Regions from separate parts of the Caldimonas sp. genome, predicted to be linked through region 2. Evidence: riboswitches for the same ligand, from Rfam matches in the RefSeq annotation. Region 2 holds a riboswitch; the other holds the start of a gene.
What was found. A riboswitch is a leader RNA that binds a small molecule or an ion and turns the genes downstream of it on or off. The one in region 2 is predicted to bind cobalamin.

Region 1: another riboswitch for cobalamin. It lies ahead of ACK42S_RS05380 (DUF2796 domain-containing protein); the one in region 2 lies ahead of ACK42S_RS10590 (TonB-dependent receptor domain-containing protein).

Annotation. Positions count from the first base shown of each region.
Region 1 covers NZ_JBKBVU010000032.1:3,882-22,448, forward strand. Annotated here, with positions in the region: gene ettA (energy-dependent translational throttle protein EttA) at 1-757, shown strand, start outside; gene ACK42S_RS05330 (ATP-binding protein) at 1,066-3,540, shown strand; gene ACK42S_RS05335 (DUF1415 domain-containing protein) at 3,540-4,100, shown strand; gene ACK42S_RS05340 (EI24 domain-containing protein) at 4,097-4,996, shown strand; gene ACK42S_RS05345 (competence/damage-inducible protein A) at 5,019-5,840, shown strand; gene glnA (type I glutamate--ammonia ligase) at 6,066-7,484, shown strand; gene ACK42S_RS05355 (hypothetical protein) at 7,683-8,198, shown strand; gene glnL (nitrogen regulation protein NR(II)) at 8,216-9,331, shown strand; gene ntrC (nitrogen regulation protein NR(I)) at 9,390-10,898, shown strand; gene ACK42S_RS05370 (exodeoxyribonuclease III) at 10,917-11,681, opposite strand; gene ACK42S_RS05375 (hypothetical protein) at 12,051-12,389, shown strand; cobalamin riboswitch at 12,387-12,645, shown strand; gene ACK42S_RS05380 (DUF2796 domain-containing protein) at 12,715-13,254, shown strand; gene ACK42S_RS05385 (hypothetical protein) at 13,262-13,723, shown strand; gene ACK42S_RS05390 (DUF2149 domain-containing protein) at 13,720-14,046, shown strand; gene cobN (cobaltochelatase subunit CobN) at 14,043-18,122, shown strand; gene ACK42S_RS05400 (dihydrofolate reductase) at 18,083-18,567, opposite strand, start outside.
Region 2 covers NZ_JBKBVU010000093.1:775-11,089, forward strand. Annotated here, with positions in the region: gene mfd (transcription-repair coupling factor) at 1-3,203, shown strand, start outside; gene serB (phosphoserine phosphatase SerB) at 3,240-3,941, shown strand; gene rraA (ribonuclease E activity regulator RraA) at 3,982-4,479, opposite strand; gene ACK42S_RS10580 (Lrp/AsnC family transcriptional regulator) at 4,476-4,967, opposite strand; gene yedA (drug/metabolite exporter YedA) at 5,084-5,989, shown strand; cobalamin riboswitch at 6,008-6,255, shown strand; gene ACK42S_RS10590 (TonB-dependent receptor domain-containing protein) at 6,317-8,158, shown strand; gene ACK42S_RS10595 (FecCD family ABC transporter permease) at 8,179-9,183, shown strand; gene ACK42S_RS10600 (ABC transporter ATP-binding protein) at 9,180-9,980, shown strand; gene cobO (cob(I)yrinic acid a,c-diamide adenosyltransferase) at 9,984-10,315, shown strand, end outside.

The sequences.
Region 1 (18,567 bases), on a different contig from region 2:
GCGCAACGAGACCAACGAGATCTTCATTCCGGTGGCCGAGCGCCTGGGCAATGACGTGATCGAGTTCAGGAACGTCACCAAGAGCTTCGGCGAGCGCGTGCTGATCGACAACCTGAGCTTCAAGGTGCCGCCCGGGGCCATCGTGGGCATCATCGGCCCGAACGGCGCGGGCAAGTCCACGCTGTTCCGCATGATCCAGGGCACCGAGACGCCCGACTCCGGCGAGGTGTTGATCGGCCAGACCGTCAAGATGGCCTTCGTGGACCAAAGCCGCGAGAACCTTGACGGTGACAAGACCGTCTGGGAGGACGTCTCCGGCGGGTTGGACAACATCGTGGTGGGCAAGTTCGTGATGCCCTCACGCGCCTATCTCGGCCGCTTCAACTTCAAGGGCAACGACCAGCAGAAGCTGGTGAAGAACCTCTCGGGCGGCGAACGCGGCCGGCTGCACTTGGCCAAGACCCTGGCCAAGGGCGGCAACGTGCTGCTGCTGGACGAGCCCAGCAACGACCTCGACGTCGAAACCCTGCGCGCGCTGGAGGAGGCCTTGCTGGAGTTTGCCGGCTCGGCCCTGGTGATCAGCCACGACCGCTGGTTCCTGGACCGCATCTGCACCCACATCCTGGCCGCCGAAGGCGATTCCCAGTGGTACTTTTTCACCGGCAACTACCAGGAATACGAGGAAGACAAGAAGAAGCGCCTGGGCGAGGAGGGGGCCCGCCCGCACCGCCTGCGCTACAAGCCCATCACGCGCTGAAGGCCACCGGCCGAGCCTGCATCAGTCCGCCGAAAGGCGGGCTTTTGCTTTGTCCACAATGAGGAGCACGCGGGCGATGCGGGTGGTGCACAGGAGATGGAAGGCATGCGGGCCGGCCGTGATGGAAGGGCGGGGAAGGGCTGCCCCGCAGTCTACGCCGCGCGATTTCCGCACGCAGGCAGGGCCCAGACCCTCGAAAGGGTGTCGCACAACGCAGACGCGGGGCGCCCCCGTGGGCCAGACGGTGCTACAAGCATGGCTGAGCATGAGCATTTCCGGTGCGGGTGAGGGCCCGCACGTCCCGAGCCGTGACAGATCCTCGCGAGCCGTCTGAGCACCTGCCTTCGCCGCCCGGGGCGGTGGCGGGCCTGTCGCCGGACCTGCTGGTGGCGGGCCTGCAGCGCAGCCGCTGCCTGGCCCTGGTGGCCGATGCGAAGAGCCAGGTGGTGTGGTTCAACGATGCCTGGGCGTCGTCCCCGGCCATCGAGCTTCTGCGTGGGCGGCCCTGGCATGAGTGGCTCACCTCCCACGGGCAGGCCGCGCCTTCGCCCCGGGTGCAGGCCGCTGTGGCCGCGCGTGAGGCGTTCTCCGCCGAGATCGAACTGCGTCTGCCCGACGGACGGGCTTGGTGGCGGCGCGTCGAAGCCACTCCTTTGGACGATGGCGGCCGCTTCCTCGGCTACCTGGCCATCGCCACCGACATCACCGCCTTGAAGCAGGCCGAGGACAGCCAGCGAGCGACGGCCGCGCGTTACCGCCGCGTGATGGAGAGCACTCACGATGGGATCTGGGAGCGCGACTTGCGCACCAACCAGAGCTGGTATTCGCCGCGTTACAAAGAGATCATGGGCTTTGCCGATCACGAGCTGCCCAACGACCGCAACGTGATGAACGCGCGCATCCATCCCGACGACTTGGAGGCCTTCACCGTGCCCTACGAACGCGCCTTGCGCGAAGGCGGGCAATGGCACTACCGGGTGCGGGTGCTGCACCGCGACGGGAGCTGGCGCTGGCTGCGCTGCCGGGCCCGGGCCTGGCCCGACGAGACCGGCCAGCCCGCGATCCTGGCCGGGGCGGTGACGGACGTGACCGATGAGATGGAGGCCGTGGAGGCCTTGCGCCGGCACCACAGCCAGCTCGAGGAACTGGTGCGGGAGCGCACCGCCAGGCTGGAGGCCGCGCGCGCCGAAGCTGAACGCGCCAACCGGGCTAAATCGCTCTTCCTGGCCAACATGAGCCACGAGATCCGCACCCCGCTCAATGGGGTGCTGGGGATGACCGAGCTGGCCTTGCGGGCCGCCACCACCGCCACCCAGCGGCGCTATCTGGAACTGGCCCAGTCCTCGGGGGCGAGTCTGCGGGCCATCATCGACGACATCCTCGATTTCGCCAAGGCCGAGGCCGGCAAGCTCAGTCTCGACGAGGTGGAGTTCGATCCGGGTGAGCTGATGGCCGTGACGGTGCGCTCGGTGCTGCCCCAGGCGTACGACAAAGGCCTGGCGCTGCATTTCGACAGCCGCGGGGCGGCCCTGCGCGTGCTCGGCGACCCGGTACGGGTGCGCCAGATCGCCACCAACCTGCTGTCCAATGCCCTGAAGTTCACGGTGGCCGGGCAGGTGCGGTTCGTGGTCAGTGTGGAAGGCTCGCCCGGGGGCCTGTGCCATGTGCGTCTGGAGGTCTCGGACACCGGCATCGGCATGGACGAGGCCACGCTCGAGCGCGTGTTCCATCCCTTCGAGCAGGCCGATCCCTCGGTGTCGCGCACGGTGGGGGGCACAGGGCTGGGGCTGTCCATCGTGCGCAGCCTGTGCGAGCTGATGGGCGGGAGCGTGCAGGCACGCAGCGAGCCGGGGGTGGGCTCGAGCTTCGAGGTGCTGCTGCCCCTGCGAGCTGCCCCGGCCGATGCCGCCGAGCCGGATGACGAGCCCGCGGTGGCCGGGGCCTGGGCCTGGGTGGTCGGCGCCGCGCCGGGCGACCCGCTGGGCGAACGCCTGGCGCGGCTGGGCTGGCAGGTCCAGTCGCTGGCCGGCCTGGACCAGGCCCTGGCGCATGCCGCCGGGGCCCCGCCGCCGGGGCTGGTGGTCGTGGTGCACGATGCGCGCCAAGCCGTTTCCGAGGCGGCCCTGGTGGCTTTGCGCGAGCGCCTGAGCGCCGGCTGCGACATCGTCGTGCTGGTGTCGCCCCATGGCAGCGAGGAGACCGGGGCGCTGGAGCCCGAGCGTGGGCAGGCGCTGGGGTTGAAGGTCTACATCGCCCCGCTCAGCCCGGCCGACCTGCGCCAGCTCACGCTCAGCCACCAGGCACCGGCCGCCGCCGTGCCAGCCCAACCCCCCGCGACCGCGACGGCCTTGCCGCTGGCGCGTTGGCAGGGCGCACGCTTCCTCGTGGTCGAAGACAATCCAGTGAACCAGGTGCTGGCCCAGGAGATGCTGCGGCTGCTCGGCTTTCAGGTGGAGGTGGTTGCCGGCGGGCAGGAGGCCCTGGATCACTGCGAGCGCCATCCCCCTGATGCCGTGTTGATGGACGTCCAGATGCCCGGGCTGGACGGTCTGGAGACCACGCGCCGCCTGCGCCGCGCCCAGGCCCAAGGCAGGCTGCCGCCGTTTCCGATCATCGCCGCCACGGCCCACGCCAGCGAGTCGGACCGGCGGTCCTGTCTGCTGGCCGGCATGGACGGGTATATTGCCAAGCCGCTGGACCTGCGCGTGATGCGCTCGGAGATCCGGCGCGTGCTGCTCCATGCCTGCGGCGACGACAGCGACACCCCAGAAACCCGCTACTGATGACCGATCGAACCACTGCCGAGCACGTGATCGCCCGCACCCGCCTGTGGCTGGAGCGGGCTGTGATCGGCCTGAATCTGTGCCCCTTTGCCAAGGCGGTGCACGCCCGTGGCCAGATCCGCTGGGTGGTGAGCCCTGCCACCACGACCGAGGCCCTGCTGGACGCGCTGCGCACCGAGCTGCGCTGGCTGGCGCAGGCCGATCCCTCGGCAACGGACACGACCTTGCTGATCCACCCCCATGTGCTGGCCGACTTCCTCGACTTCAACGACTTCCTCGACGACGCCGAGGCGGCTGTGGCCGAGCTGGGCCTGGAAGGCGTGCTGCAGGTGGCCAGCTTCCACCCCGGCTACCAGTTCGCCGGCACCGACGCCGACGACATCGCCAATGCCACCAACCGCTCGCCCTATCCCACCTTGCACCTGTTGCGCGAGGCCAGCATCGAGCGGGCGGTGGCCGCGTTTCCCGAGCCTGAAACCATCTACGAAGCCAACATCGCGACGCTGCGACGGCTGGGCCCGCACGGCTGGGCCCGGCTGATGGACGACAAACCCTCATGACCCTGCTCCTGGACGCCTTCTGGCGCGCCCTGGCCTACTGCCTGCATCCGCGCGTCATCCTGCTGTCGCTCGCGCCGCTGCTGCTCACCGCCGGTCTGTGCTTTGCGCTGGGCTGGTTCTACTGGGAAGCCGCCGTGGCGGCGGTGGACGCGTGGCTGCGCGGCTGGGCCCTGGTGAACTCGTTCACGCTGTGGCTGGAATCGATGGGGGCCACCGGCCTGCGCGCGGTGATGGCGCCGTTGATCGTGGTGGCGCTGGCCGTGCCGGTGATCGTCGTGGTGTCGCTGATGGCCGTCTCGGTCCTCATGACGCCGGCCTTGGTGCGCCTGGTGGGGGCCCGGCGCTTCCCGCAACTGGCCCGGCGCCAGGGTGAATCCTTCTGGCGCTCGCTGCTGTGGATGCTGGGACACACCCTGGTGGCGCTGGCCGCCTTGGTTGTCAGCCTGCCGCTGTGGCTCATCCCGCCGCTGGCCTTGGTGCTGCCGCCGCTGATCTGGGGCTGGCTCACCTACCGTGTGATGGCCTTCGATGCCCTGGCCGAACATGCCGAGCGTGCCGAGCGCCACGCCTTGCTGCGCGAGCACCGCTGGCCTTTGCTGGGCATGGGCCTGCTGTGCGGCTACCTCGGGGCTGCCCCGGCCCTGCTGTGGGCCCTGGGTGCGGTGGCCTTCATCCTGGCCCCGCTGCTCGTGGTGGTGTCGGTTTGGCTCTACACGCTGGTGTTCGCCTTCTCCTCGCTGTGGTTCACCCACTATGCCCTGGCAGCGCTGGAGCGTTGGCGCAGTCAGCGCGAGGACCAGGTCCTGCCCGCCGAAAGCATCGTTGCCCCGGGGCCCGAGACCGTGCGTGCCGCGGGCCTGCTCGAACCGCCCCCGGGCCCGGGCACGCCCGGTTGATCCCCCTCACCGATCCGCACGGATGACCATGGACTTCGGACTTCTCATCGTCGGCGACGAGATCCTTTCGGGCAAACGCCAGGACAAGCACCTGCCGCGGCTGCTGGAGCTGCTGTCGCAGCGCGGGCTGGCCCTGCGCTGGGCGCGCTATGTCGGCGACGACCCCCGCCGCCTCGAGGCGGCGCTGAAAGACGCCTTCGCCAGCGGGGACGTGGTCTTCAGTTGCGGCGGCATTGGCGCCACGCCGGACGACCACACCCGCCAGTGCGCCGCCCGTGCGCTGGGCGTGCCGCTGGCCCTGCACCCCAAGGCCCGTGAGCTGATCATCGAGCGCATGCGCGACGTCGCACGCGAGCAGGGCCAGCCCTTCGAGCCCGACCGCCCCGACAACGTGCACCGGCTCAACATGGGCGTCTTCCCTGAGGGGGCGACGATCATCCCGAACCCCTACAACAAGATCCCCGGCTTCTCGGTGGGGCATGTCCACTTCCTGCCGGGCTTTCCGGTCATGGCCTGGCCGATGATGGAGTGGGTGCTGGACCACCAGTACCGGCATCTCTTCCACGCCCGCCCGCAGACGGAGCGCTCGGTCATCGTCTACGGCAGCATGGAAGCCAGCCTCACCCCGCTGATGGAGTCCATCGAGTCCCGCCATCCGCAGGTGCGGGTGTTCAGCCTGCCCAGCGTCGACCACCCCGAGCATGGCCGGCACATCGAACTGGGGGTCATGGGGCCGCCCGAGGCGGCGGCCCAGGCCTACGCCGACCTGCTGTCGGGCCTGCAGGCGCTGGCCGTGCGGCTCGGCCCCGAATTGGTGCGACACTCCTCGCCGCCGAGCCCTTGAATGGTGCGGTAACGTGCACTATGGTGGTGCTTCAGGCGTCGTGGCGGCCACTTGGCACCTGCGGTGGTGCCGCGCACCGTTCGGGCCATGTCCGGGGTGACCCGTCGGCGTGCCGGCGATGCACCGGAATGCATCAGCGTTGGCATGCTTTCTGCTAAATTGCCCCCGCGCGGGCCGGCCCTCGGCCTACCCACCCCCCTCACACACATCCCCTAGGAGCATTTGATGGCCAACAAGACGGTCGCCGACGTGATGAAGATGGTGAAGGAGAACGAAGTCAAGTTCGTCGACTTTCGTTTCACCGACACCCGTGGCAAGGAACAGCACGTCACCGTGCCCATCTCGGCCTTCGACGAAGACAAGTTCACGTCGGGTCACGCCTTCGACGGTTCGTCGATCGCCGGCTGGAAGGGCATCGAGGCCTCGGACATGCTGCTGATGCCCGACCCGAACACCGCGAACATCGACCCGTTCTATGAGGAGCCCACGCTCTTTCTGACCTGCGACGTGATCGAGCCGGGCGACGGCAAGCCCTACGAGCGCGATCCCCGCTCGCTGGCCAAGCGCGCCGAGGCCTACCTGAAGTCCTCGGGCATCGGTGATGCCGCCTACTTCGGCCCCGAGCCCGAGTTCTTCGTCTTCGACAGCATCCGCTGGAACGTGGACATGTCCGGCTGCTTCGTGAAGATCGAATCTGAGGAAGCCGCCTGGAACACCGGCAAGGAATACGAGCACGGCAACACCGGCTACCGTCCCACCGTCAAGGGCGGCTACTTCCCGGTGCCCCCGGTCGATTCAGGCCAGGACCTGCGCTCGGAGATGTGCCTGATCCTCGAGCAAATGGGCATTCCGGTCGAAGTGCACCACCACGAGGTGGCCAACGCCGGCCAGATGGAGATCGGCACCAAGTTCAGCACCCTGGTGCAGCGCGCCGACTGGCTGCAGCTCCAGAAGTACGTGATCCAGAACGTGGCCCATGCCTACGGCAAGACGGCCACCTTCATGCCCAAGCCGATCGTGGGCGACAACGGCTCGGGCATGCACGTGCACCAGTCCGTGTGGAAGGACGGCAAGAACCTGTTCGCCGGTGACGGCTACGCCGGCCTGTCGGACTTTGCGCTGTACTACATCGGCGGCATCATCAAGCACGCCCGTGCCCTGAACGCGATCACCAACCCGACCACCAACAGCTACAAGCGCCTGGTGCCGGGCTTCGAAGCCCCGGTGAAGCTGGCCTACTCCAGCCGCAACCGCTCGGCCTCCATCCGCATCCCCTATGTGGCCAACCCGAAGGGCCGCCGCATCGAAGCGCGCTTCCCCGACCCGATGGCCAACCCCTACCTGTGCTTTGCCGCGCTGCTGATGGCCGGCCTGGACGGCGTCGAGAACAAGATCCATCCGGGTGAGGCTGCCACCAAGGACCTGTACCACCTGCCGCCCGAGGAAGACGCGAAGATCCCGACCGTCTGCCACAGCCTCGACCAGGCGCTGGAGTACCTGGACCAGGACCGCGCCTTCCTGACCAAGGGCGGCGTGTTCACCGATGCCTTCATCGACGCCTACATCGAACTGAAGATGCAGGAAGTGACCCGCTTCCGCATGACCACCCACCCGGTGGAGTTCGACATGTACTACAGCCTGTGAGGCAGCCGGCGGCCCCGCAAGGGGCTCTCGCAAGCGACGAAGGGTGGCATATGCCACCCTTTGTCGCTTTCCGGAGGATCCATCGCTGGACCGTGGTGCGGCTCATGCCCGATACTGCAGGTCTCGACGGCTGACACGAGCCGTGAACCCTTGCGCCGAGCCGGGGTCTACTCAGCCTTGCCTGCCCAGACTGCATCCATGCCACGAGCCGACTTCTGCCGCCCCCTGGTGATCGCCGCCTGCATCCTGGCCGGTGTGCCGGCCTGGGCGCAGACGGTCTACCGTTGCCCGGGCAACCATTTCACCAATGCCCTGACGCCCAAGGAGGCCGAGGCCAAGGGCTGTCGTGTGGTTGAGGGCGGGAATGTGACCATCGTCGAATCGCGCCGGCCGGCCCCGGCGGCCCGGCCGTCCGGCGCCGGCTCGGCCTCTGCCGCCGCGCCGACAGGCCCTCGGATCGACCCGAACGAGCAGCGCGCCCGCGACAGCGATGCCCGGCGCATCCTCGAGGCCGAGCTGCGCCGCGAGGAGGAGGCCCTGGCCGCTTTGCGCAAGGAATACAACAACGGCGAACCCGAGCGCCGCGGCGACGAGCGCAACTACCAGAAGTATCTGGACCGCGTGGCCAACCTGCAGGCCGACATCGCCCGCAAGGAGGCCGACATCGCCTCCATCCGCCGCGAGTTGGGCCGCCTGCCGGCCACGACGCCCTGACGGCGGTGCCCCTGGCGGTGTCTTCGCCCTGCGCTCCTTTGCCCGACGGCGTCGACGGCGCGCCGGTGCCGCCGGCCGACTTCGCCGCTTTCGACCAGTTGGCCACCATGGTGGCCCTGGTGCGCACCGATGGCAGTTGCCGCTTCGCCAATGCGGCCTTCGAGACCGTGCTGGGCCTTTCGCGGCGCAGCATGCTGCGCGGCTCGCTGTTCGAATGGTTCGCTGAGCCCGAGGCCGTGCGCGACACCGTCGTGGCGGTGGCGCGCAACGAGTTCTCGATCAGCCGCTTCGAGACGCAACTGCGTCGTCCACCGGGGACCGCGCAGACCGAATGGCTGCCGGTGCATGTGATCGTGACCCAGACCGACCAGCCCGAGCAGGTCCTGGTGGAGCTGGTCGAGATCGAGCAGCAGACCCGCCAGGACCGCGAGGAGCGTGCGCTGGACCAGGCCCAGGCCACCAAGGAGCTGATCCGCAACCTCGCCCACGAGATCAAGAATCCGCTGGGTGGCATCCGTGGGGCGGCCCAGTTGCTGCAGATGGAGGTGGAATCCAGGGGGCTGGCCGAATACACCCAGGTCATCATCCACGAGGCCGACCGCCTGCAGGCCCTGGTGGACCGGCTGCTGGCCCCCCACCGCAAGCCCCATGTCGTCGGCGATGTGAATGTGCATGAGGTCTGTGAGCGGGTGCGTTCGCTGATCCTGGCGGAATTCCCGCGCGGCCTGACGGTCCGGCGCGACTACGACATCTCGATCCCGGAATTCCGGGGCGACCGTGAACAGCTCATCCAGGCCGTGCTCAACATCGCCCACAATGCCGCCCAGGCCCTGGCCCCGCGCATTGCCGCCGGCGACGCCTGCATCACCCTGCGCACCCGCATCGCCCGCCAGGTGACGCTGGGCAAGCAGCGCTATCGTCTGGCACTGGAATTGCATATCCAGGACAACGGCCCGGGCGTGCCCGAGTCGATCCGCGATCGCATCTTCTTCCCGCTGGTGTCGGGACGCGAAGGCGGGTCGGGCTTGGGGTTGACGCTGGCGCAGACCTTCGTGCAGCAGCACCATGGCACGATCGAATGCGAAAGCGAGCCCGGAAACACGAATTTCAAGATCCTGATCCCCTTGCCCTGAGCGATCCGGGTGGGGCTCAGGCCGAAAGTCCACAGGCGAGGACGACAGGCGGCAGCCCATGAAACCCATCTGGATCGTTGACGACGACCAATCCATCCGCTTCGTGCTGGAAAAGGCCCTGGCCCGCGAGGCCCTGCCGGTGCGCAGCTTCACCAACGCCCGCGACGTGCTCGCGGCGCTGGACGAGGACGAGCCCCAGGTGCTGGTGTCGGACATCCGCATGCCCGGCGGCTCGGGCATCGACCTGCTGGCCCAGGTCAAGGAGCGCCATCCGGGGCTGCCCGTCATCATCATGACGGCCTTCTCCGACCTGGACAGTGCCGTTTCGGCCTTCCAGGGCGGCGCTTTCGAATACCTGCCCAAGCCCTTTGACCTGCCCAAGGCGGTGGAGCTGATCCGCCGCGCAGTCGACGAGAGCCTGCGCGAGGAAGTGCGTGACGAGCGCCTGACGCAGATGCCCGAGATGCTGGGCCAGGCGCCGGCGATGCAGGACGTTTTTCGTGCCATCGGCCGCCTGAGCCAGAGCAACGTCACGGTGCTGATCACCGGCGAGAGCGGCTCGGGCAAGGAACTCGTCGCGCGCGCGCTGCACAAGCACAGCCCGCGCGCCAGCGGCCCCTTCGTCGCCATCAACACCGCGGCCATTCCCAAGGACCTGCTCGAGAGCGAGCTCTTCGGCCACGAGCGCGGCGCCTTCACCGGCGCGCAGACGACACGGCGCGGCCGCTTCGAGCAGGCCGACGGCGGCACGCTTTTCCTCGACGAGATCGGCGACATGCCTTTCGAGCTGCAGACGCGCCTGCTGCGCGTGCTCAGCGACGGGCAGTTCTACCGGGTGGGTGGCCACAACCCGCTGCGCAGCAATGTGCGTGTGATCGCCGCCACACACCAGAACCTGGAGGAGCGCGTCCGGCAGGGGGTGTTCCGCGAGGACCTCTTCCATCGCCTCAACGTCATCCGCCTGCGACTGCCGCCGCTGCGCGAGCGGCGCGAGGACATCCCCACGCTGGCGCGCTACTTCCTGCAAAAGAGCGCCAAGGAACTGGGCGTGGAAGCCAAGCGCATCTCCGATTCGGCGCTGGAGCGGCTGATGGCCTTTGACTTTCCCGGCAACGTGCGTCAGCTCGAGAACGTCTGCCACTGGCTGACTGTGATGGCGCCGGCCCAAGTCATCGAGGACAAGGACCTGCCGCCCGAACTGCTGGGTGAGGCCACGCTCTCGCCCAAGCCGCCGGTGTCGGTGCTGCCTGCGCAGCCGAGCGCGGCGGCGACGGCCGTGGCGCCCTCCGCCGGCCAGGCCGAGCCTGCGGCGCAGCCGGCAGACTGCGCCGGCGGGCCGGTGCAGGCCGCCGGTGACTGGCTGCGGGATCTGGAGCGCGAGGCGCGGGAGCTGCTCGCCTCCGGGCAGCCCGACGTGTGGGACACCCTGACCCGCCGCTTCGAGGCCCGGCTCATCCACACGGCACTGGCGCTCACCCGCGGTCGTCGCATCGAAGCCGCGCAGAAACTGGGCATCGGGCGCAACACCATCACCCGCAAAATCCAGGAGCTGGGGCTCGACGATTGAGGCTGGCGCCCGGCCTCCTCAGGCGATCACGGCCACCACCGGCGCATGGTCGCTGGGGCGCTCGTTCTTGCGCGGGGCCTTGTCGATGGTGCAGGCCGTCACCGAGGGTTTCAACGCCTCGCTCACCAGGATGTGGTCGATGCGCAGCCCCTGGTTCTTGCGGAAGGCCAGGTTGCGGTAGTCCCACCAGGACCAGCTCTTGGGCGGCTGCTCGAAAAGCCGGAAGGCATCGTACAGGCCCAGCGCCAGCAGTTGACGAAACTGCTCGCGTTCCTCGGGCGTGCAGTGGATCTGCCCGGCCCAGGCGATGGGGTCGTACACATCGCGGTCTTCGGGGGCGATGTTGTAGTCGCCCATCAGCACCAGCTTCGGGTGGCGGGCCAGTTCTTCACGCACCCAGTCGCGCAGCGAGCGCATCCACTGCATCTTGTATTCGAACTTGTCGGTGCCCGGCGCCTGACCGTTCGGGAAATAGGCCCCGATGACGCGCAGATCGCCCACCGTGCCGGCGATCACGCGGGCCTGCTCGTCGGCAAAACCCGGGATGTTGCGCACCACGTCCTCGGCGGGCGTCTTGCTCAGCAGCGCCACGCCGTTGTAGGTCTTCTGGCCGAACCACTGCGCCGCATAGCCGGCCTGCGCAAACTGCGCGTGCGGGAACTTGTCGTCGGTGAGCTTGGTTTCCTGCAGCACCACCACCTCGGGCTGGTGCTGGCCCAGCCAGTCCAGCACCTGGGGCAGGCGCACGGCCAGGGAGTTGACGTTCCAGGTGGCGAGTTGCATCGGGGCACCGAGTGAGGGACGCGGGACGCCGAGTGTAGACGCTGCGCACCGGGCCGATGATCGAGCCCATGAGATCGTCCACGAAGGCGGTCTTGCCGCAGGCCAGTAGCACCGGCTCGCGGTGAGGGTCGAAAAAGCAGCCTGGCTACCAGACGGGCGCAAACCCGCCTTTGGCTGGCCAAAACGATCGAGGGCCTGTGGCCCCGGATCGCCCCACGATGACCGGCGTGGCGGCCCTGCAAGCGGCAGGGCGATGACTTGACCGCAGTATAAACACAAATGAGAATCGTTTGCAAATAAATCGTCGATCCCACGATGGCAAACGGACGCCCCGGCAGCTTCGGGGCTGGATGAACGGGAGAGTCAGCCATGGTCGAAGTGGGAACGTTGGCACAGGAGCATCGCGCCTTGGTTGCCCTGTATGGGCAGGTGCAAGCGCGTTGCAGCGCGCAATTGCGGGAGCAGGCCTGGCGGATCGATCACCTGGAGGCTGAGGTGATGCGCCTGCGCGCGGCGGTGATCGTGCAGCAAACGGCGCTGGCGATGGCGCGCGAAGACCGTCGTGTGCTGGAGGCCGCGCTGCCGGGCTTGCCGCGGCGCATGGAACTGAGCCGTCGCATCGAAGCGCTGGTCGAGCGCGTGCAGGTCTTGTTGCGCGAACGCTCGCACGGGCCCTGGGTGGTCGTCGATCGACCTGGCCCGGGCTGATAGGATGTGAAGGTTGGTGCTCGCAGTGCGGTTCACGCGCTGCAGTTCAACGGGAAGCTGGGGGACGCCGGCCTGCGCGGGCCGTGTCTAACCAGCGCTGCCCCCGCAACGGTAAGTGGACGGAGGATGCGTCTTCGCAGGACGCGCTCCCGCTTTCATCTTGCAGGCCACTGGTGATGGGTTGTCGGCATCCCCGGGAAGGCGATGAAGGTCGTTTCCACCAGCCCGGATACCGGCCAACAAGGTGGCCCGGCGTGATTGCCAGGCCGTGAGGCTCGTGCACCGTCGGGGAAGGCGGTGAGAGCGTTTCTCATCGCAAACGGTCATGTTCAAGTCGTTCTCGTGCGCGAGCTTCGTGCCGCGCCTGTGCGCCTGCCTGTGGGTGGGCGCTGGGTCTGTTCTCACGTCCGTGGCCTGGGCTCACGGGAGCCACAGCCACGGCCACGGTGCGGTGCGGCTGGTGGTGGAGGGCAGCACCCTCACCGCAGTCTTCGACGTGCCGCTGGAGAGCTTGCTGGGCTACGACTACCCGCCCCAGGGGGCAGACCAGGAGCGGGTGTGGAGCGAGCTCAAGACACGGCTGCAGGACCCTTTGAATTTCCTGCAGCCTGCTGCCGATGCCCGGTGCCAGGTGGTCGGCCACGAGGCCACCCCCGATCCGGCGGCGGCCGATCCGAACGCTGACATCCCCAACATCGTCTACCGTGCCGAGTTCCGCTGCGACCGGCCCGAAGCGCTCAACGCGGTGTCCTTCACCGCGTTTCGCGACCACCCCGGCCTGAAACAGTTGCGCGTGCAGCTTGCCTCGCCCAAGGGCCGCAAGACCGTCACGGTGCGCCCACGCTTCCCGGCGCTGACGTTTTGAGGCGACCATGCTCGAACTGGGTTTCCTGCAGATCGTGCAGTGGCTGCTGACGCCGGTCCTCGTGCTGCTGGCCTGCGCGTTTGCCTATGCCTTGTGGATGGCGGGCGTTGTCGCGGTCGAGGCCTGGCAACGACGTTCGCCGGGTTTCTCGTTGCTGCGCGGGGCCGACACCCTGACGCTGGACGAACTGGAGCTTCAGGCCCTGGCCCGCATGGAGCCGCTGCGCCTGCTCAGCCGCGTCACTCCCATGCTGGGGCTGATCGCCACGATGATCCCGCTGGGCCCGGCCTTGCAGGGCGTGGCCAGCGGCCAGGGGCACGCGGCGCTGTCGGTGTTCAGCGGTGCCTTCGCCGGCGTGGTGCTGGCCCTCACGGCCGCCTGCCTGGGCCTGGTGCTGTACTCGGTGCGCAGGCGCTGGCTGCTGGCCGAGCTGCTGGCGGTGAAGCGGGCGCGGGGAGCGTCGGCATGAGCCTGCGCTTTCTCAAGGTCTTCGACGAGGACGACGACGACCCGATGCTCTCGGCCATCAACCTCGTGGATGTCTTCCTGGTGCTGGTGGTGGGTTTGCTGATCGCCGTGAGCATGGCACGCCAGGGCGGGGCTGTGGCGGTGGGCGACGGGGCCCCGGAGATCGTGGTGCGCGAGCAGGGCCGGGAGGTGCGCTACCGCGGCAGCGGCTCGGTCGGCGAAGGCGAGGGCGTGCGCGCCGGTGTGGCCTACCGGCTGCGCGATGGCAGCATCGTCTATGTGCCCGAAGCCGCGTCTGCCCCGAGCGCGGAGCCGCCCCAATGAGTGGATGGCGGGCCTGGCTGCCCGTGGTGGCGCTGCTGATGCTGGCCTCAGGCGGCGGATTCGGCGGTGTGGCACAGGCGCGCACCCTGCTGTGGGTCACGGTGGATGTGACGCCGGCGTCCCGCACCGCGCAGGTCGAGCGTGTCGCGGCCGAACGGGGCTGGCAGGTGCAGCATCTGGACCATCCCTTGCAGGATCCACCCGCGGGCCAGGCCGCGCAGCGTCAGGCGATGGCCGAGGGGCTGGCGCGTGCGGACCTGGTGTGGATCGACGCCCCGCACCCCACGGTGGTGACGCGGCTGCAGCGCCAGTTCGGCGAGCTGTTCGAGGCCCATGCACGCCAGCGACCGGGCAGCCTGGTGTGGATCGTCCCGGCGGATGCGTCGGCGGGCACGCCGGCGGCCGACGACGTGGCCGCACGCATGGCGGCTTATCTGCGTGCCGGGGGGGCGGCAAACCTGCGCCATGCCCTGCGGCTGGGCGAGACCTGGCTGACATCGGGCCGCTCGGGCGCAGCAGTGGCAGCCATGGACTGGCCCGCGCCGCAGACTTGGCCGTTGCGCGCGCTTTACCACCCGCAGGCCCCGGGCTTCTTGGCCGACGTCCAGGACTGGCAGCGCTGGCGGGCCGGGCGTGCGAATCGGCCGACCGTGGCTGTGCTGGTACACCGCCACCATTTCATCGACGGGGAAACGGCCTGGCTCGACCGGTGGTTGCAGCTGTTCGAGGCCCAGGGGCTCGACGCCTATGCCGTCTTCGGGCAGCAGCTCGATGCCAACGGGCTGCGTGAGCTGCTCGGTGCTGCGCCACCGCGGGTGCTGGTGCTGCATCAGATCAGTTCGCAGTCGGCGGCCTTGCAGGCCTTGTTCCAGGCATGGGGCACGCCGGTGCTGGCCACTCAGCCCTACCGCCATGGCGATACGGCCACCTGGGAGCGTGACCCCACGGGTCTGAAGCTGGCCGACGCCCCCTTCTACCTGGTGCAGCCCGAGGCGGCCGGGGCCATCGACCCCGTGGTGGTGACCGCCCATGCCGATGGCGGGCGGCGCACCGAGCTGATCGAGCGCCAGGCCCAGGCCGTGGCGGACAAGGCACGGCGCCTGGTGGCCCTGCGCGATACGCCCGCGGCGCACCGGCAGCTCGTGGCCATGGTCTACAACTACCCGCCCGGTGGCAGCCACTTCGGAGCGTCTTTCCTGAACGTGCCACGCAGCCTGGAGGTGGTGAGCGCCAGCCTGGCCGAGGCCGGCTACCGGGTGCCGCCGACCCGGGAGGCCGAGTGGATCGAGCGCCTGCGTCCGCTCCTGCGTGCCTACTATCCCGATGTGGATCTGATCGCCTTGCTGCGCAACGATCAGGCCGCCGCGCTGCCCCTGAGGGACTATCTCGCCTGGTGGCGCACGCTGCCCGAGCCCGTGCGTGCGCGCATCGCAGCCCGCTGGGGCGAACCGGCGTCCAGCCGCTACGTCGTGCACTGGCAGGGCGAGGCGGTGTTCGTGATTCCTCGCCTGCGGGCGGGGAATCTGTCGGTGCTGCCGCAGCCGCCGCGCGAGGAGACCCTGCGCCAGGGCCAGAACCCCTTCATGCACCGCAGCCGTGAGCCGGTGTCGCACCATTACCTGGCCGTCTATCTGTGGGCGCGGCAGGCCCATGCGCTGATCCACTTCGGCACCCATGGCACGCAGGAATGGGCGAACGGCAAGGCGCGCGGGCTGGACGTGTTCGACGATGCCCTCCTGCCGCTGGGGGACGTGCCCGTCGTCTACCCCTATATCGTCGACAACCTCGGCGAGGCGCTCACGGCCAAGCGCCGGGGCCGCGCGCTGCTGGTGAGCCACCGCACCCCGGTGCTGGCCACCACCGGCCTGTCGCCAACGATGGCCCACCTGCACGAGCTGATGCATGACTGGGCGATGGCCGACCATGGCCCCACGAAGCAGCAGATCGGCGAGCGCCTGGTGGCCTTGATCGTCGAAAGCCGCTTGCACCATGACCTGAAGTGGACGGTTGATCAGGTCCGCGGTCGGCTGGAGGAATTTCTCGAGGTGCTGCACCCCTGGCTCGACCAGCTCGCGCATGGCAGCCAGCCGCGCGGCCTGGCCGTGTTCGGGCGAGCACCCGACGAAGCCTCGCGTCGCCTGATGGTGCTGCAGGCGCTGCGCACCCCGCTGCTCGATGCCCTGGGCGAGGACGTGGACGAAACCTTCCTGATCGACCACCGGCAGGTGGCGGCTTCGCGGCCCATGCGTTGGTTGGAGGTGGCGCTGCGTGATGCGCACGCTGCCAGCAAGCTCGATCTGCGCCCGCCGGCGCCTGACAGCAGCGTGCCCAACCGGGCGGCCGTGCACGCCATCGACCCGCAGGCCTTGCGGGCGCTGGCCGAGCAGGCACAGGCACTGGATCGGCTGTATGCCGCCGAGAACGAGTTGAGCGGCCTGCTGGCCGCCCTGGACGGGCGCTTCGTGCCGGCAGCCTACGGCGGCGATCCGCTGCGCAACCCCGACAGCCTGCCCACCGGGCGCAACCTCATCGGGCTGGACCCCAGCCGCCTGCCCACGCGCCAGGCCTACACCGTGGCGCAACTGCTCTTCGAGCAATGGCTGACGCAATGGCAAAAGGCCCACCCGGAACGCCCACCGCAGCGCCTGGCCCTGTCGCTGTGGGCCGGCGAGACCCTGCGCCATCAGGGCATCATGGAAGCCCAGGCGCTGGTGGCCCTGGGGGTGCGGCCCGTGTGGGACGCGGCGGGGCGCCCCACGCGCGTGGAACTGGTGCCGGCCAAGGAACTGGGCCGGCCGCGCGTGGACGTGCTGCTCAGCGTCACCGGCTCCTACCGCGACCAATTCCCGGCGCTGATGGCTTTGATCGATGCGGCGGTGGCCCTGGTGAGCGAGGCCGAGCCGGCCGGGCCGGTGGCGCGCCACAGCCAGGCCGTGACGGACGAGCTGAGGCGCCAGGGCGTGCCGCCCGCTCAGGCGCAGCTGCTGGGCCGCGCCCGTGTGTTCGGCAACGCGATGGGCGATTACGGCACGGGCCTGAGTGAAGCCGTGCAGGACGATCGCCTGCGCCGGCGTGACGATCGCCTGGGGGCGCTCTTCCTGCGCCGCATGGGGCACCCCTACCTGGGCGGCGAACCGCTGCCGGGCATCGACGAGACGCTGGCTGAGCGCACCCTGGGCGCCCAGTTGAAGCGGGCCGATGCGGCAGTCCTGTCGCGCAGCTCGCATCTGTACGGCATGGTCAGCTCGGACGACCCGTTCCAATACCTGGGCGGCCTGGCTGCTGCCGCGCGTCGGGCGGGGCGATCCGAGCCTTTGCCCTTGTTCGTCCACCAACTGCACAACGCCGACGAGCCTCATGCGCAGACGGCCGCGCAGAGCGTGGCGCTGGAGATGCAGTCGCGCTACCTGCACCCCGGCTGGGTGGCGGCGCAAAAGGAGGAGGGCTATGCCGGCACGCTGCAGGTGCTCAAGGCGGCGCAGTTCACCTGGGGCTGGCAAAGCGTGGTCGATGACGTGGTGCGTGCCGACCATTGGCAGGGCCTGCATGAGGTCTATGTGAAGGACCGGCTGGGCCTGGGCGTCCCGGCCTGGCTGCGCAGCCATCCACAGGCCTATGCCCAGGTGATCGAACGCCTGATCCAGGCGCAGCGCCATGGCCACTGGACCCCCGACCCTGCCACGCGCCGCGAACTGGCCGCTCTCTATCGTGACCTGACGCGCGAGGCCCCCCTGGCGCAGGAACTTGCCGGCGTGCGCACCTGGGTGGACGCGCACATGCACGGGGCACTACGGGCCTCACCCGTCCGGGGGGGGATCCGTCAGGCGCCAGCGGTGGAGGCCCGGCCGGGGGCCGAGGCCCTGCCGAGCCGGCCCGAGCCCAGCCTCTTGCGCGCGCAGGCCTGGGTCCGTGTGCACGGGGAGCGCCTGCAGCGCGTGCCGACGGCGCATGCCCAGACCCTGGCTGCCTGGCTGGCCTTGCTGCTGATGCTCGGCCTCGTGGCAGGTGGGGCGGTGCAGCAGTGGCAGCGGGGTGTTCAGGGCTCGTCCGGCACGGGCAGGGCTCGCCGCTGGTAGGTCACGAAGTGGTAGTCCCAGCCTTCGGGCGAAGTGTGCGTTTCGCGCGAGACCACGGCAAAGGCCGAGCGGTCCCATGGCGGAAAGGTGGTGTCGCCCTCGAAGTCATGGTCGATCTCGGTGAGCACCAGCTCGTCGGCCCAGGGCAGGGCTTCGGCATAGACCTGGGCCCCGCCGATCACGTAGATCTTGGTTGCGTGTTTGAGCAAATCCACGGCGGCCTCGAAGGAGGGGGCCTCCTCGACACCGGGGGCTTCCCAGTGGATGTTGCGCGTGATGACCACGTTGCGCCGTCCCGGCAGCGGCCGGCCGATGGACTCGTAGGTCTTGCGGCCCATCAATACCGGGCAGCCCATGGTGGTGCGCTTGAAGTGCTGCAGGTCTTCGGGCAGATGCCACACGAGCTGGTTGTTGCGGCCGATCACGCCATTGCGCGCCACGGCAG
Region 2 (10,315 bases):
CGCCTCACCAGGACCTCATCTCCGAGCGCCTGGCCACGCTATGGCGCGTGCTGCGCAAGGACGTGGACGTGGTGCTGCTGCCGGCCTCCACGGCCTTGGTGCGCCTGGCGCCGCCGTCGTTCCTGGCGGCCTATACCTTCCACTTCAAGCAGAAGGAAAAGCTCGACGAAGCCTCGCTGAAGGCCCAGCTGACCCTGGCCGGCTACACCCATGTCAGCCAGGTGGTCTCGCCGGGCGAATATGCCGTGCGCGGCGGGCTGATCGACCTCTTTCCCATGGGCTCGCCGGTGCCCTACCGCGTGGACCTCTTCGGCGACGAGGTCGATTCCATCCGCACCTTCGACCCCGACAGCCAGCGCAGCCTCTACCCTGTGCCCGAGGTACGCCTGCTGCCCGGGCGCGAGTTCCCGATGGACGAGGAGGCCCGCGCGAAGTTCCGCGCCCGTTGGCGCGAGCGCATCGAGGGCGACCCGAGCAAGGCGCGGGTCTACAAGGACATCGGCAACGGCATCGCCACCGCCGGCATCGAGTACTACCTGCCGTTGTTCTTCGACGAGACGTCCACAATCTTCCAATACCTGGGCGAGGCCGCCGTCCTGGCCCTGCATGGCGAGATCGACGAAGCCCTGAAGCGCTTCTGGAGCGACACCCGCGAGCGCCATCGCTTTTTGCAGCACGACCCCGAACGCCCGCTGCTGCCGCCCGAAGACCTCTTCCTGCGCCCCGAGGACTTCTTCAGCCTGGCCAATGCCCATGCCCAGCTCGCGCTGCGCGGCCACGAGCCGGTGGACTGGGCCCGCCCCCTGCCCGACCTCTCGGCCGAACGCGGCGCCCCCGAGCCGCTGAAGCGGCTACAGGTGCATGTGGGCACCACGCCGCACCGCGTGCTGATCGTGGCCGAATCGCCCGGCCGCCGCGAAAGCCTGCTGGAGCTGCTGCGCGACAACAGGATCGAGCCGCCCACGATCGATTCGCTGGCCGCCTTCGAGGCCGGTGAGGCCCACTTCGCGATCACCGTGGCCCCGCTGGCCGGTGGCTTTCACTGGGCGCGCCCCGAGCCCGCCCCGGCCATCCAGTTCGTCACCGAGACCGAGCTCTTCGCGGTGGCGCCCACGGCACGCCGCCGGCGCAAGCAGGAGCAGGTCAGCAACGTCGATGCACTGATCAAGGACCTGTCGGAGCTGAAAGTGGGCGACCCGGTGGTGCATGCCAACCATGGCATCGGCCGGTATCAGGGCTTGCTGAACATCGACTTGGGCGATGGTCCGAGCGAATTCCTGCACCTGGAGTATGCCGACAAGGCCACGCTCTACGTGCCGGTGTCGCAGCTCCACCTCATCAGCCGCTACACCGGTGTGAGCTCCGACGAGGCGCCGCTGCACCGCCTGGGCTCGGGCCAGTGGGAGAAAGCCAAGCGCAAAGCGGCCGAGCAGGTGCGCGACACGGCGGCCGAGCTGCTGAACCTGTACGCCCGCCGCGCCGCGCGCGAAGGCCATGCCTTCCGCTTTTCGCCGCACGATTACGAGGCCTTCGCCGCCAGCTTCGGCTTTGAGGAAACCCCCGACCAGAACGCCGCCATCCACGCCGTGATCCAAGACATGGTGAGCCCGCGCCCCATGGACCGCCTGGTGTGCGGCGACGTGGGCTTCGGCAAGACCGAGGTGGCCCTGCGCGCGGCCTTCGTGGCGGTGACGGGTGGCAAGCAGGTGGCGCTGTTGGCGCCCACCACCCTGCTGGCCGAGCAGCACTACCAGACGCTTTGTGACCGCTTTGCGCAGTGGCCGGTCAAAATCGCCGAACTTTCGCGCTTTCGCACCGGCAAGGAAGTGCGCCAGGCCCTCGACGGACTGGCCGACGGCACGGTGGACATCGTCGTGGGCACCCACAAGCTGCTCTCGCCCGACGTGAAATTCGCCCGCCTGGGCCTGCTCATCATCGACGAGGAGCACCGCTTCGGCGTGCGCCACAAGGAGGCCATCAAAGCCCTGCGCGCGGAGGTGGACGTGCTCACGCTCACCGCCACGCCCATCCCGCGCACGCTGGGCATGGCGCTGGAGGGCCTGCGCGACCTGTCGGTGATTGCCACCGCGCCGCAGCGGCGCCTGGCCATCAAGACCTTCGTGCGCAACGAAAGCAGTGGCGTGATCCGAGAGGCCGTGTTGCGCGAGCTCAAGCGCGGCGGGCAGGTCTACTTCCTGCACAACGAGGTCGAGACCATTCAGAACCGCCGCGAGAAACTGGCCGAGCTGCTGCCCGAGGCCCGCATCGCCGTGGCCCACGGCCAAATGCACGAGCGCGAGCTGGAGCGCGTGATGCGCGACTTCGTGGCCCAGCGCTACAACGTGCTGCTGTGCTCGACCATCATCGAGACCGGCATCGACGTGCCCACGGCCAACACCATCGTCATCAGCCGTGCCGACAAATTCGGCCTGGCCCAGTTGCACCAGTTGCGCGGCCGTGTCGGCCGCTCGCACCACCAGGCCTATGCTTACCTGTTGGTGCCCGATGTCGAAGGCCTGACCAAGCAGGCTGCGCAACGGCTGGAAGCCATCCAGAGCATGGAGGAGCTGGGCTCGGGCTTCTATCTCGCCATGCACGACCTGGAGATCCGGGGCGCCGGCGAGGTGCTGGGCGACAGCCAGAGCGGCAACATGCAGGAAGTGGGCTTCCAGCTCTACAACGACATGCTGGCGCAGGCCGTGCGCGACCTGAAGGCCGGCCGCGAGCCCGACCTGCTCTCGCCGCTGAACGTCACCACCGAGATCAACCTGCACGCCCCTGCGCTGCTGCCCGAGAGCTACTGCGGCGACGTGCATGTGCGCCTGAACCTCTACAAGCGCCTGGCCACCACCGAGAAGACCGACCAGATCGACACCCTGCTCGAAGAGATCACCGACCGCTTCGGCAAACTGCCCCCGCAGGGCCAGACCCTCTTCGACGTGCACCGCCTGCGTGTACTGGCCAAGCCCTACGGCGTGCTCAAGATCGACGCTGCGCCCACGGGCATGAGCATCACCTTCCGCCCCAACCCGCCCATCGATGCAATGCGCATCATCGAGCTGGTGCAGAAGAACCGCCACATCAAGCTGGCCGGCAACGACAAGCTGCGCATTGACAAGGCCCTGCCCGAACCCAAGGATCGCGCCCAGTTCATCCGCGACGTGCTGCGCTCGCTGGGCGCGCCGGTGGCAACCCCGGCCTGAGCCCGACGCAAGAGACTGCCCTCCCCTTCTCCTGCCATGACCACCTTCATCGAATACGCCCCCGGGCTCGTCATCCGCGGCTTCACCCCGCCGCTGCGCCTGGCTGACTACAAGGCCATCGCCTTCGACATGGATTCCACGCTGATCAACATCGAGTGCATCGACGAGATCGCCGACGCCGTGGGCAAGAAGGCCGAAGTGGCCGCCATCACCGAAGCCGCGATGCGCGGCGAGATCACCGACTTCAAGGACAGCCTGCGCCGCCGTGTGGCGCTGCTCAAAGGGGTGCCCGAAGACGCGCTGATGGAGGTCTACACCCAGCGCCTGCGCCTGAACCCGGGTGCGGCCGAACTCATCGCCGCCTGCCGCGCCGCGGGCTTGCGCACCCTGCTCGTGTCGGGCGGCTTCACCTTCTTCGCCGACCGCGTGCGCGAGCGCTTGGGGCTGGACCACGCCCATTCGAACGTGCTGGAAATCGAGAACGGCCGGCTCACCGGTCGAGTGGTGGGCGACATCGTGGACGGCGAAGAAAAGAAGCGCCAGCTCCTGGCCCTGTGCCAACGCCTGGGCTGCCCGCCCTCACAAGCCATCGCCGTGGGCGACGGCGCCAACGACCTCCTGATGATGGCCGCCGCCGGTCTGAGCGTGGCTTACCACGCCAAGCCCAAGGTGCGCGAGCAGGCGATGGTGGCGATCAACCTTGGCGGTCTGGATCGCTTGCTGGACGTGCTGCATTGAAGCGCCAAGCCCGCATCGGTTGGTCCGTGCGGGCTGAATGTCAGCCTCGTGCCGGCATCACCACGATGCCGTCTTCGTCGGCGAACAACCATTCGCCCGGACGCACCCACACGCCCTGCACTTGCACCGGCACATCGCGCTGGCCCTGGTGGCGGCGTTCGGTAGGCATGGGGTTGAGGCCCAGGGCACGGATACCGACGTCGCATGTGCGAATCTCAGCCAGGTCGCGCACGCAGCCGTTCACCACCACACCGGCCCAGCCGTTCTTCGCCGCCGCGGCGGCGATGTTGCCGCCCACCAGCGCGCGGGCCAGCGAGGCGCCGCCGTCCACCACCAGCACCTGGCCGTGGCCCGGTCCTTCCAGCAAGGCTTTCACCTCGGTGTTGTCCTCATAGCACTTCACCGTGCGCACCGGGCCGGCAAAGCGGGCCTTGCCGCCGTAGCTGTGGAACACGGGCGGCAACACGCGGAAGGCGCCGTCGGTGTCGGCCTTGTGCTCGTCGCACAGATCGCAGGTGGAGAAGGTCTCGAAGTTCATGCGTTGTCGATCTTCTTGATGGGCGGTTTGACGTCCTCGGGCCGGGCCGGCAGCATGGGCTGGTGCTCGCGCGCCGCGTTGAGGATGATGGAGGTGGAAGTTTCCGTGAGCAAGCAGAATTTCGTCACCACCGCATCGAGGTGGGCGACGTCGATCACCGCGATTTCCAGGATCCAGCTGTCCTCGCCGGTCACGTTGTAGGCATTGATGACCTCAGGCGTGTGCTGGATGAGCTTCACCACCCGAGCGTATTCGGCCCGCCCCACCCGCACGATGGCGCGGATGCCGTAGCCCAGCTTGGCGAGGTTCACGCTGGCGTGGTAGCCGGTGATGACGCCGGCCGATTCCAGCTTACGCACGCGCTCGGTCACGGCCGGCTGACTCAAGTGCACGCGCCGGCCCAGCTCGGCCATCGACAGGCGGGCATCGGCCTGCAATTCGGCCAGGATACGGGTGTCGTGAGGGTCCAGCTCCAGGTTCAAAGTCAAGGCGGCTTCCTTCTTTGAGATTCACGGCAGATCGACTTCATCTCCGTTGAATTCGTCTTCATCGGCACTTCGAGCTTTTCTAGCATAGCGGCTCAACACCTGACGACAACACGCTCATGTCCACCGCCACCTCTTCGCTGCCCTCCGCCCCCGCGCTCAGCCCGACGGTGATGCTCTGCCTTGCGGCCACCTGGCTGGTCTGGGGCTCCACCTACCTGGCCATCAAGTATGCGCTGATCAGCTTCCCGCCTTTTTTCCAGATGGGCACCCGCTTTCTGTTTGCCGGCGTGGTGCTGGCCGCCTGGATGCGCTGGCGCGGCGTGGCCTGGCCCAACGCGCGCCAATGGCGCAACGCCCTGGTGGTGGGCACCCTGATGCTGGGCGGTGGCATGGGCGGCACGGCCTATGCCGAGCAGACCGTGGGCTCGGGCCTGGTGGTGGCCTTCATCGCGGTGGTGCCACTGATGATCGCGGCCCTCAACCTGCTGTGGCGTGTCGTGCCCGCTCGCCTGGAGATGGCCGGCATCGCCGTGGGCCTGGCCGGCGTGCTGATGCTCACCCAGGGCGCCGGCTTCCAGGCCTCCCCCGCGGGGCTGGCGGCGATTGCGATCGCCTGCCTCACCTGGTCGCTGGGCAGCGTGCTCAGCCAGCGCAGCCTGCCGATGGCCCCGGGCGCGATGGGTTTCGCCAGCGAGATGATCTGCGGCGGGCTGGTGCTGATGGCGCTGGCCTGGGCCGCCGGCGAGTCGCCCGCCTGGCCGCCCGAGCCGCTGGCGGTGGGCGCGTGGTTCTACCTGGTGGTGTTCGGCTCGCTGATCGCCTTCAACGCCTACATGTACTTGCTGGCGAACACGAGCGCCGCGCTGGCATCGAGCTACACCTTCGTCAACCCGGTGATCGCGATGGTGCTGGGCGTGACGGTGGCCGGCGAGCACATCACCGGCCCCGAGTGGCTGGCCGCCGGCATCGTGCTCGGCGGCGTGGTGCTGATGCTGCGCGGCACGGCAGCGCGGCGTCGATGAAGACGCAGCATCCGTCGTACTACAATTCCCCATGTTGGTGCTCGCCCGGCGGTCCCGCCGGGCAGTTAAACGGGAAGCAGGAAGCGCCGTCGGCCCCGCCGGCACGCCAACCTGCGCTGCCCCCGCAACGGTAAGCAGACGGGCACGCCTTCGGGTGCGCTCAGCGCCGATCCTCAACCACTGGCCGAGTCCTTCGGGTCGCGGCTGGGAAGGTGATCGGTGTGGATCTGTCAGCCCGGATACCGGCCAACAGGGGAGCGCGTGCGCGCGCTCGATGGGTTCTGGCCTGCGGGGAAGTGGGCTGGAACGATCATTGCCGTTTCAACCATGTCTCTTGCCCGACCCCTCCGTCGCAGCGCGCGATGGATTCTTGCGCCTTCTTGCGCACTTGCGCCGCTGGCTGCCGCTGCCCAAACGCTGCTGGCGCAGGCCCCTACACTGGACACCGTCATCGTCACGGCCACGCGCGTCGAGCAAAGGCTCGACGAGGTGCTCGCAGACATGTCCGTGATCGAGCGAGACACCATCGAACGCAGCGGCGCCACCACGGTGGCGGACCTGCTCTCGCGCACGCCGGGCGTGGAGTTCTCGCGCAATGGCGGGCCGGCGGCCAATACCAGCTTGTTCTTGCGCGGCGGCGACAACCGCTTCACGGCCGTGTTCATCGACGGCGTGCGCGTCGATTCTCAGTCCACGGGGGGCGCCAGCTGGAACGCCTTGCCGGTGGAACAGATCGAGCGCATCGAAATTCTGCGCGGACCGGCCGCCGCCGTTTACGGATCGGACGCCATCTCCGGCGTGGTGCAGATCTTCACGCGCAAGGGCGAGGGTCCTGCCACGCCGAGCATTGGCCTAGGCTTGGGCAGTCACCGTACGCGCAAGGCCGACATCGGCGTGCACGGCAAGAGCGGTGCCCTCGACTATGCCCTGAGCGTAGGGCATGAAGACAGCAAGGGTTTCGACACCCGCCCGGGCGTGGGCTTCGCCGACCGCGACGGCTACGAACGCACCTCCGCCTCTGCCCGCCTGGGCTGGGCCGTGGCCCAAGGGCATCGCCTGGAAGCCTCGGCGCTGGTCAACGACCTCGACTCCCAATACGACGGCTTTGCCAGCACGGCCGACGACCGTGCCTTGTATGACGTTCAAACCCTGGGCTTGACATGGTCGGCGCAGTGGTCGCCAGCCTATCGAATGCGCTTGAGCGCCAACCAAGGGCGCGACCGTTACCGCACCCGCCCCTCGCCGTATCTCACCGACACCAAGGTCGACAGCTATCTGTGGCATCACGAATACCGCATCGGCGCACATCGCCTGACCGCGGCTTTGGAGCGCCGCAAAGACAGCCTGGAGAACTCCGGCCCACCGGCCCTGGACGCCTCGCGCTCGCAAAACGCGCTGGCCTTGGGTTACGGCTGGAGCGATCGCGGCCACACGGTGCAGCTCAATGCCCGCCACGACGACGACAGCGAGTTTGGAGGCAAGACCACAGGGGCCGCCTCCTATGCTTACGCATTCGCACCCGGCTGGCGGGCCACCGTTGCAGCGGGCACGGCCTTCCGCGCCCCCACGCTCTACCAGCGCTTCAGCCAGTACGGCGTGGCCGACCTGAAGCCGGAGTCCTCGCGCAACCTGGAAGCCGGCCTGCGCTACGCGCAGGGCAACAGCCAGTTCGGCGTGGTGGTCTTCCGCAACGAGGTGACGGACCTCATCAACTTCGGTGCCCCCGGCCCCTGCGCCAGCAGCTTCGGCTGCTACGAAAACGCCGGCAAGGCGATCCTGAAAGGCGTGACCCTCTCGGGCGCGCACCGCCTGGGCGCCGTCAACCTGTGGGGCTCGGTCGACTTCCAGAAACCGCTCAATGCCGACACCGACCGCCTCCTGGCCCGCCGCGCCCGCCGCCATGCGCAACTGGGCGCCGATGCCACGCTCGGCGACTGGACCGTGGGCGCCGACCTGAAGCTGGTCGGTGAGCGCTTCGACAACGCGGCCAACACCGTGCGCCTGGGCGGCTACGGGCTCGTGAGCCTGCATGCCAGCCGCACCCTGGCGCAGGACTGGACCGTGCTGGCCCGCGTGGACAACCTGGGCGACAAGGACTACGCGGTGGCCCGTACCTACGCCACCGGCGGACGCATGGTGTTCGTCGGCCTGCGCTGGTCGCCGCGCTGAGCCACTGCGCCTGAAGGCCCATGCGCTTCGTCCGCTCGCTGCCCCTGTTCTATGCCGTGCTGCTGGGCGGGGTGGCCCTCGCCTTGATGCTCGCTCTGGGGCTGGGCAGCCAGCGGCTGGACGCAGCCGAGGTGCTGGCGGCCGTGGCCGGCCGGCTCGAGGGCATCGGGGCGGACATCGTGCTGAATCTGCGCCTGCCGCGCGCGCTGTCGGCCCTGGCCTGCGGCGCCCTGCTGGCGCTGGCCGGCGCGCTGCTGCAAACCCTGCTGCGCAACCCGCTGGCCGACCCGTATGTGCTGGGCATCTCCAGCGGGGCCTCGGTGGGCGCGCTGCTGGCGCTGTGGGCGGGGGCCACCTGGGCCTGGGTCAACCTGGGCGCGGCCATCGGTGCGCTGGTGGCCACGGCGCTGGTCTTCCTGTTGGGCGCGCGGGCTTTCCGCCGCCAGGCCGACAGCACGCGCGCCAGCGTGCAGCTGCTGCTGGTGGGCGTGATCGTGGGCGCGGGTTTTGGCGCCATCGTGGCCTTCATCCTGTCGATCGCGCCCGAGGCACAGCTGCGCGGCATGATCTTCTGGCTGCTGGGCGACCTCAACGGCGCCGACCGCTGGGGCCTGCCGCTGGCCGGCGCTGCCGTGCTGCTGGCCCTGGCCCTCGTGCTGGCGCGCGACCTCAACCTCATGCTGCTGGGCGACGGCCCGGCCTATGCGCTGGGCGTGAACGTGCGGCGCTTGCGCCTGTGCGTGGTGCTGCTGGCCTCGGTGGCCGCCGGCCTGGCCATCACCGTGGCGGGCAGCATCGGCTTCGTGGGCCTGGTGGTGCCACACGCGCTGCGCCTGCTCGTGGGCAATGACCAGCGCGTGCTGCTGCCCGCCTGCGCCCTGGCCGGCGGCGCCTTCCTGGTGCTGGCCGACACCCTGGCTCGCACCGTGCTGGCCCCCATGCAACTGCCCGTGGGCGTGCTCACCGCCTTCATCGGCGTGCCCAGCTTCCTGTGGCTGCTGCTGCGCAATGGGAGGGCGGGATGAGCGCCGATCTGCTGGCCAGCCACCAGCTCACGGTGCGCGCCGGCCAGCGTACCCTCGTGAAAGGTCTGAGCCTGCGTGTGCAGCGCGGCGAACGCTGGGCCTTCCTGGGCCCCAACGGCTGCGGCAAGACCACCCTGCTGCGCACCCTGGCCGGCCTGCTCGACCCGGCCAGCGGCGAGGTCTACATCGACGGTCAACCCCTGCCTCACATCCCCACCCGGGCCCTGGCCCGGCTGCGCGCCTGGTGCCCGCAACACCACCAGGACGTGTTTGCGCTCACGGCGCTCGACGTGGTGCTGGCCGCCCGCCAGCCCTACGCCGGCCGTTTCGGCTGGCTGGCCCCCGACGACGAACGCATCGCCCGCGAACAGCTCGCCGCCCTGGACGTGGCCCACCTGGCCGGGCAGGACGTGCGCAGCCTCTCAGGCGGCGAACGCCAGCGCGTGGCCATTGCCGCCGCACTGGCCCAGGCCACGCCGCTGGTGTTGCTGGACGAACCCACCGCCCACCTCGACGTGCCCCACCAATTGGCCGTGTGCCGCCTGCTGGCCGGCCTGGCCGACCGTGCGGTGCTGCTGTCGCTGCACGACGTGAACCTGGCGCAGCGCTGCTGCACCCACGCCCTGCTCTTTATGCCCCCCGGCGCCGACGGCCAGCCCCGGCTGCTGGCCGGCCCGCTGGCCGAGGTGCTCACCGAAGCCCGCCTGAGTGAAGCCTATGGCTGCCCCATGCGCGCCCTCGACGTGGACGGCCTGCGCCACTTCCTGCCGGCGGCCAAGGCCTCCATGCCTGTGTGAACCATGACCGACGCCACCTCCTCTGACGCCGACCCTGGGCTGAACGAACGCCACCGCGAGCGCATGCAGCGCAAGAAAGCCATCGTCGATGCCAAGATCGAAGCCGCCCAGGGCGAGGGTGGCCTCATCCTCGTGCACACCGGTAACGGCAAGGGCAAAAGCTCCAGCGCCTTCGGCATGGTGGCCCGCGCCCTGGGCCACGGCATGAAGGTGGGCGTGGTGCAGTTCATCAAGGGCGCGATGCCTACCGGCGAGGAACTCTTCTTCCGCCGCTTTCCCGAGGAAGTGCGCTTCCACGCCATGGGCGAGGGCTACACCTGGAACACCCAGGACCG